Regions from separate parts of the Heliomicrobium undosum genome, predicted to be linked through region 2. Evidence: riboswitches for the same ligand, from Rfam matches in the RefSeq annotation. Region 2 holds a riboswitch; the other holds the start of a gene.
The links. A riboswitch is a leader RNA that binds a small molecule or an ion and turns the genes downstream of it on or off. The one in region 2 is predicted to bind cyclic di-AMP.
Positions count from the first base shown of each region.

Region 1: another riboswitch for cyclic di-AMP. It lies ahead of kamA (lysine 2,3-aminomutase); the one in region 2 lies ahead of GTO91_RS03230 (cell wall hydrolase).

Region 1 covers NZ_WXEY01000028.1:14,783-18,946, reverse strand. The annotation lists gene GTO91_RS18515 (hypothetical protein) at 195-323, opposite strand; gene ablB (putative beta-lysine N-acetyltransferase) at 342-1,199, opposite strand; gene kamA (lysine 2,3-aminomutase) at 1,199-2,512, opposite strand; cyclic di-AMP (ydaO/yuaA leader) riboswitch at 2,706-2,847, opposite strand; gene GTO91_RS15925 (methyl-accepting chemotaxis protein) at 3,206-4,164, shown strand, end outside.
Region 2 covers NZ_WXEY01000002.1:223,975-228,138, forward strand. The annotation lists gene GTO91_RS03225 (sigma 54-interacting transcriptional regulator) at 1-1,470, opposite strand, end outside; cyclic di-AMP (ydaO/yuaA leader) riboswitch at 1,673-1,837, shown strand; gene GTO91_RS03230 (cell wall hydrolase) at 1,834-2,613, shown strand; gene bshC (bacillithiol biosynthesis cysteine-adding enzyme BshC) at 2,701-4,164, opposite strand, start outside.

The DNA of each region.
Region 1 (4,164 bases), on a different contig from region 2:
CGTAGATTTGCTGGAGAAGGTCAAGCGGTTCAGCCTATAGACATAACCCCGGCAAACAGAAGAACCCCAGCCACGCATTCCCCGACGAAAAAGTTCCATTTTGTTTTTGAATGAAACAACCCCGCTCCGACCAAGCCGGAAGCGGGGTTGTTTCTTGGCGAGAATCAACGCACAATGAGGTCTTTCTTCCATCTTCAAAGATACACATACAGCAACGCCATCACCGCAATCACAGCGGTGATGCTGATGATGACTACCGAGGATTTGCGGATCACGGCGTATTCGATGCCCACCGCGCCGATGGTGGCGGCGGAGCCTTGCACGTATTTGATGCAGACGATTTAAGGAAGGCGGACCCAGAGGTTCATATCCTCATAACCGCCGGCGATATGACAGTTGTTGATCAGTCGTCCACAGAAGCGGTAGCCCAGTTTGAAAAAAGTCCGGTTGATTCCGTAGGAGCGAGCGCGGGCCAATGTGTAGAATCGAAAAGGCATCCAGTGAAGCATCAGCGGTTCAAGGCGACCGATCAGCCGCTCTGTCAGGGAGAGTCCGCGATAACCGTCAAGGGTGGCGCAGTCGGTGATTTCGCACCGCTGCCACCGCTTGTCGGGGTAAGCGGCCGCCATGCTGACCAGTTCTTCGCCGTCAAAGACACCGGCGAAGTGACAGCCCTTTTCCATGAGCCCGGCAATATAGCGCGGGTCGTCGACCGGTGTTGGATAGGACGCGAAGACGGCCTGCATCAGCCTGCTGATGGCGGGGCTGTCTACCGGTGAGAGATGTGCGACGCGCAATCCTTCCGGCAATGGGGACAGCGGGCGGACAGGCGCCTCCTGGATGTGGCGGAGCAGTATGTCCTCTTCAGCGATATATTCGGAACGGCCCCGTTCCGGCCGGAGATAGTGGGCCAGAATGACCGTCGGTTTGGCATAGGAATCTTCAGGGATACGGCCTTCTTCGACAAAACCCGAGGCCTGGAACTCAGCAACGTCCTTGTCAAAGGTCCAAAGCCAGATTTTTTCGAGGCCCTGTTCGCGCGCCAGGGAGATCCAGTGTTCGGCCAGGCGGGCGGGGTTGCTCACCCGAGGGTAGCCGTCGATGACCAGCCGTAGGTTGGTTTGATCTATCGTAAAGCCCGACAGGGCTGGAGCGCTCTCGGAAAGGAAGCGGGAATCGTTGGTTCGACAGGCGCGCATCAGTGCTTCACCACCCTTTCGACGGGGCGGTCGCCGGCGGTAGCCTCGCCGGCTTTGAGGCGGTTCAAGCGCCGTTTCTCCCGAAAGTTGTCCTGGGGAACGAGGCTTACCTTTTCTCCCCGGAACAGTTTGGCCAGGCCGGCGCGGCTGGCGTGCTTGGAGTGGCAGTGCTGTTCGCCGCAACGCTCGCAACTGCTTTGTTTGTCCTGGGGTTCCTGATAGACGGTGATGACACCCTCGTAATTGCGCAACACCACATGGTCTTCCGACTGCGAGATCAGGTAATTCGGCTGAAGGGGGATCTTGCCGCCGCCGCCCGGCGCGTCGACAACAAAGGTGGGGATGGCCAAACCGGAGGTGTGGCCGCGGAGCATCTCGATGATATGGATCCCCTTGCTGACAGGGGTGCGAAAATGTTCGATGCCGCGGGAGAGATCGCACTGGTATAGGTAGTAGGGACGGACACGCATGCGGACGAGCTTCTGGGCGAGTTGTTTGATCGTGATGGGGCAGTCGTTGACGCCTTTGAGCAGCACCGACTGGTTGCCCAGGGGCACCCCAGCGTCGGCGAGCATGGCGATGGCCCGCTCCGATTCCGCGGTGATCTCCCGGGGGTGGTTGAAATGAGTGTTCAGCCAGACGGGGTGGTGCTTGCGGAGGATGCTGACCAGTTCCGGCGTGATCCGCTGGGGCATGACCACCGGCGTCCTCGTGCCGATGCGGATGATCTCCACATGTGGGATTTGCCGGAGGGAGGAGAGCAGGAATTCGAGCATCTCGTCGCTGATGCAGAGGGCGTCGCCTCCGGACAGGAGCACGTCGCGGACCTCGGGATGGGAGCGGATGTAGTGGAGCGCCAGCATGAGGTCTTTTTTGCTGCGCGCCCGGTCCTGAGCGCCGGCGAAGCGACGGCGGGTGCAGTGACGGCAGTACATGGCGCACTGGTCTGTGACAAGCAGCAGGACTCGGTCCGGGTAGCGGTGGGTCAGGCCGGGAACAGGGGAGTCGCCCTCTTCGTGGAGCGGGTCTTCGAGATCGGCTGTCGATAGGGAGAGTTCATGGAGCGAGGGGATTGCTTGTTGGCCGATGGGGCAGTTGGGGTCCTCCAGGTTGATCAGAGAAAAGTAGTAGGGCGTGATGGCCATACGGAAGTGTTTCAGGCAGCGTTCCACGGCCAGCGCCGTTTCCGGGGCAAGTTCCATGCGGGCTTGCAGTGGGTCCAGTGAGTCGATGCGGTTGGCCATCTGCCAGCGCCAGTCATTCCATTGCTCAGTCGTGGCCTCGGGCCAGAATTGTTTGCTTATCGCAGTCATTTCCATCCTCCTTGTATTCAATTGAAAAAAGAGCAAAACAAAAGACTCACGCCGGTATCGCCAGCGTGAGTCTTCGTTTCCGTAAAGGGAGCAGAGGGTAGGGGAAGGGGGTTTATGGAACAATGCGGTGAAGGCATCTTCAAAAACAATAATAAAGCGCAATACAACCCCATCGGCGACAAAGCCAAAGGGTATTCTCTCCATAAGGCGCTTACGAAGTTAGCTGTCGGATTCGGGCCAGAGAGTCAGCCCTACCAGCAGATAAACTGCCGGATTCACCCCAAAAAGTTGGGTCCCCCGCTTCCACATCCTGTGGAACTCAGCGCTGGTCTATGAACTTTTCACTCTATAAGGATAACATAGAAAAAAAGGCGCGTAAACCCAATTCGGCCGAATTGGTTAATATTGCAATTCGGTGAAGCATGAGGGGCGCCTATATATGAAAGAATATCCGGTTGTTTTACTAATGGGGATAATTATATAATTTATTTATTGTTAGTTGCGAGAGCAATCATGACAGGCAGAACTTCCTTGTATGTAAGCCGAGATAGTCGATTATCCTTAATCGCTCTAAAAAACGCATTCACGAGGTGTTCGTGATAAAGCCTGAGTTCCGTTTTTTCCATCGTTCCAGAATCCGTTTTTGCCTACCGGATTGAAAAATTGGGCGACACAAGAAGAGGAGATGAGAAGATGCGGATTAAAAACAAGTTGATCGCCAGTTTCGTCGTCCTGACGGTTTTTTGCGCCGGTGTTCTCGGCGTCCTGGCCGGGATGAAAGCCGATGAGGCCCTTACACGGGCAGCCGCTAAAGACAGCGAACACATCACCGAATCGATCCAGAGCATGGTGGGGATCCGCCAGGCTGCGCTGGAAGAACAACTAAGGTTTAACATGAAAGAGGCCCAAACGGAATTGGCTGACTTTGGCGAAGTCCGCCTAGAGGTCGGTGAGCCCACGCAGGTGGGCAAGTACAACTTGCCGGCCCTGTATGCCGGCAATCAGCGGTTGACCCTGGATACGGCGTATGTGGACAAGCTCCAGGAAACGATCGGCGGGACGGCGACGGTCTTTTTGCTGCATGACAATGAACTGGTGCGGGTCAGCACGAACGTCCTCGACAAAGAGGGGAAGCGTTCCGTCGGGACCTCGATCAAGAGCGATTCGCCTGTGTACCAGTCGATCCTGCGCAAACAGCCCTTTCAGGGCCGCGCCTTTGTGGTCACAGGCTGGTACATCACAGGATATACCCCTTTGACGGACAAGCAGGGTAAAGTCTTGGGCGCCCTTTACGTGGGCGTCAAGGAACAGGATCCGATCCTGGAAAAAGCCGTCGCTGACATCAAAGTCGGCCAGAACGGCTATGCCTTTGTCATGGATACGGCAGGGGACTTTATCATTCATCCCACCTTGAAAGGCAAGAACGGCAACGACCTGCCCTTCATCCAGCAGATAATCAAAGAGAAGAACGGCAAGATGGAATACGATTATGAAGGAAAAAAGAAACTGTCCATCTTCCGTTACTTTGAGCCCTGGGACTGGTACATCGTTGCCAGCGTCAATGTGGATGACCTGCGCGCCGAAGCGGCCCGCTTGATTACGACGCTGATCATCGCAGGGCTGGTGATCGCCGGAATCGCGGTGGCTGTCTC
Region 2 (4,164 bases):
CCGCTCGATCATCGAGTGCAGTTCCCTCACATTCCCTGGCCAGTGGTATTTGATCAGGACCTGCATAGCTTCCCGTGTCACGTTCTGGACGGAAAAGCCGAATTGGCGGTTGAAATTCTGGATAAAGACGGAGACAAGTTCAGGGATGTCCTCCTTGCGATCACGCAACGGCGGGATGAAGAGGCTGATCACGTTCAACCGGTTGTAGAGATCCTCCCGGAAGAGGTCTTTGCGGACCATCTCCTCAAGATGGCGGTTCGTTGAGACAATCAGCCGGACATCGGCGGTCACCGGGCCGTCGGGGCTGTCAACGAGGGGCAATTGCCCTTGCAGCAGCCGGATCAGCCGGGTTTGCGCAGGCAGGGGCATGTCGCCGATATCGGTGATGTGCAGCGTCCCCCGGTGGGCGAGGGCAAACTTGCCTGACGATGATGTCCCCGGCGCGTCGACAGCGCCGCCGAATAGTTCGATCTCGAGGGCTTCCGGTCCGATGCCGCTGCAACTGATCTGGATGAAGGGGCCCTCTTTTCGTTCCGACTCGATGTGGATGGCATGGGCCAGCAGTTGTTTGCCTGTGCCGCTCTCTCCCCGGAGCAGGACGATCGAATCGGTGCGGGCCACCCGCCGGGCCGTATCCTTGATCATCCGGATGGCGTAGCTGGCGCCGGCGACGGCGTCAAAGCTGTAGCGGGCGCCCCGGTACTTTTGCAGTTCCACCTTGTAGTAATGGAGTTCCTTTTGCAGGGAATTGATCTTCGAAGCCAGCGCATTCAGTTCGTTTACGTTTTTGAACATGATCTTGCCGACAGCCCCGACGACCTGGCCGTCTTTGACAATGGGGATGCGCATGGCGATGTAGTCATGGCCGCCGGTGCGCTGTAAATCCCCTACTTCGGCTTGTCCTGTCTGCAAAACGATATGCATGCGCGTCCCCTCGACCATGTCGGCCACATGGCGGCCCAGCAGATCGGACTCGCGAAAACCGAGGAAGTTGCAGTAGGCTTGATTGACCATGGTGATGATGCCCTCGGCGTTGACGACGATGATCCCGTCATAGGCGGCCTCCAGGATCGTCTCCAAGGTGCCCTTCAATTCCTTGACCCGGTTGAGTTCCTCCACAACGGACTCCAACTCGGTCACATCCTGAAAGATCGCCACGGCGCCGACGAGGCGCTGTTTGCGCAGGATGGGGGTCAGGTTGACGAAAAAGATCCGGTCCTGGTAATTAAGGCGCAGGCCAGTCAGGGGTTGGCCCGTTTGAATCGTCTCCCGGAGACGGCACTTGGGGACGACAGCCTCGAAGGGCATTCCGATGACGTCGCGGGCCTCTTTGCCAAAGGCGCGGGAGGCGGCCTTGTTGAAGACGCGCACCAGCCCCTCATGGTCAGTGGCGATGATGGGGTTGTGGGAAGCGTTGATGATGGCCACCCAATTGAATAGTTGGGTGACAATCTCATCCCGTTGTTGCACAAGGCACACCTCCTTTTCGCATTTTTCTGACATTTCTACATATTGGACGGTTTTCCTGCTCAAATGCCATATTCTTTGGACAGATCGTCAACATGGCTCTTACAGAGGCGTCGTACCTGGCAAACTGTCCAGGCCCTGCCGCTTCAGGAAAAATGATCGTCATGACAGTGCCTGTCCAGGCCGGTATAATTGCGGAGAACCAAAAAATAAAACGCCGAATCCCCAACCGGGGTACGGAGGAACCGCGGCCCTCACCGGGTCGTTCCGCAGCCGATTTCCGGCTGCGAGGGGTGAATCTTCTTCGGAAGAAGGCCAACCTTTCTGGCCTAACCCGTCAGCTAACTCCGAAGGCGCATGGAAAGGATGATCGTTTTCATGGTCTTCCGTCGTTCTTGGCTGCGCGCCGGGATGCTGTCGGCAGCTTTTACCCTCCTGCTCTGGGGAGGCGCCGCTGTAACACCGGCCCATGCCTGGCAGTACACGACCCAACCGGGGGACACCTTTTATTCACTGGGCCAGCGCTTCGGTCTTCCCTGGACGCTGATCCAGGGCGCCAACAAGGTGGAACCCAGCAACCTCTCGACCGGCAAAGTGCTGAACATTCCCGATGTCTTCACCTACACCGTCAAATCAGGCGACAGCCTTTTTCTCATCGCCAACCGCTTCAGTTCCGCCGATTGGGCGATTAAGGAACTGAACGGGATGACCGCCAACGATATTTATCCCGGTCAGGTCCTCAAGGTGCCTACGGGGATCGGCCGGCAAACGCAGACGGCAAGCAGCGGCGTCAGCCAGTCTGACGTGGACCTGTTGGCGCGGTTGATCGAGGCGGAGGCCTCCGGCGAGCCTTACGAAGGCAAAGTGGCCGTCGGCGCTGTGGTGCTCAACCGGACAAAAAGCGGAAAGTTCCCTTCCTCCATCTCCGGCGTTATCTATGATCCCTTGCAGTTCACGCCGGTGAGAAACGGCATGATCAACCGCCCTGCGAGCGCCCTCTCCCAAAAGGCGGCGCAGGACGCCCTGACTGGTTGGGATCCCTCCAAAGGCGCCCTCTTCTTCTTCAACCCCGGCAAGTCCTCTGATGGCTGGATGCGCCAGCGGGTGATCACCACTCAAATTGGCGGCCACCTCTTCGCCATGTAACCTCTTTTGCTTCGTCAAAGGGCATCAATCAAAACAATACGAAGGCCGTCCCGGAAGATTTTGCTCAACCGGGACGGCTTTTTCCATTCAGCACCGGATCAAGCAGTGGGAGTCGAGCCACTCGACGGGCGCTTCCAAGAGCGTTTCAATCAGAGAGGAACCGTATTTTAAAAGATAAGGGAAGATGTTGTAGACCCGTTCCTGTGGGGCGGTCGGCCAGAGGTGTAGTTCCAATTTGCGGAAGTGATTTCGCGTGTCCTGGCAGCGCTGGCGGTGCCGGTGTTCAACCTTCTGGCGCAAAAAGCGCGCTTGGGCGATGACGCGATCCAAATTCTCTTCGGCGAGTTTTTCCGTCTGCCGATCCCAACGGGCGATCCGTTCAACTGCCGGCAGGTAGGCCGACCGTACCCGCGATTCAAGTTCCTCGAAGAGCGCTTCGATGCCCAGTTCGTCCTGGGCTGCCAATTCTTCCTTCAACCGCCCTTCGAGTTCCGCCGGCACGTCGGCGAAGGAAAGGGCGTAGCGCTCAAGCAGTTTGTCGACAAAGCCCTCGATGATTGTAGCGCTAAGCCGGGGAACGATGGGCGGCATCTCCATGCCCATGGCGCTATAGACATCCCGGTAGGCGGCAAAGTAGGCGATCTCGCCGGGACCGGCCACATAGGCCGCCGTAGGCAGGAGGCGATCCTGGAGGAGCGGGCGCGTGACCACATTGGCTGAAAACAAGTCGGGCCGACGCCGCGCCAGATCGAGCAGTTCGTCGCGGCTGAAGGCGATTTCGGCGCCCCGGAGGCGGTAACCTCCGCCGTCATGAACGATGGCCAGCCGGCGGCCTTGATGAAAGTAAAAAAGGTTCGTCTCTTCCGGTCCCTTTTCGACCTGGGGCGTGTAGCCCAGTTCCCGGATCTGTTCGACGCCCCGGGATAGTCCTTCCCGTAGTGCCACTTCGTTTTCGAGAACACTGGCAAAGAAGGATGCGCATCCCGGCAGTTGCTTCAGGCCTGGGAGGAGCGGATCGAGGATGACGAGGCCGTAAGGACCCAACAGCCTGTGCAACAGGGCGGCGAAGTGCTCATGGGGCCCTGCGGGACTGGTCAGCAAACGATGCCAGGTTTCCTCCCATGGCGGCCTATGTTCGCTTTGGGGCAAAAGGGATAAAAAACCTTCGAGGGTTGCCGCCAGGTCCTCCGGCAGGGTGCGGTGGCCCACGGCAAAGCGGTCCTCTTCTGGGCGGCTGGTCACGGTGACAGGGACGGCTTTTTCCCCCTGAAGAAGTTCGATATGAGAGATCTCCTCAAAATCATGGTCCTCTGAGGCGACCCAGAAGACTGGGACAACAGGCCGACCGGTTTTTTCCTCCAACCGCTTGGCTAGGTTGATACAGGTGACGGCTTTGTAGACCGTGTACAGGGGACCAGTAAATAAGCCCGCCTGCTGACCTGTCACCACAGCAAGGCTATCCGCTTCGGCCAGGCGGCGCGCCTGGTCGGCGGCCCGGTTGAAGGCTCCCTCCAATCCCGCCAGTTCTGCCAACCGGCGTTGATACGCTTC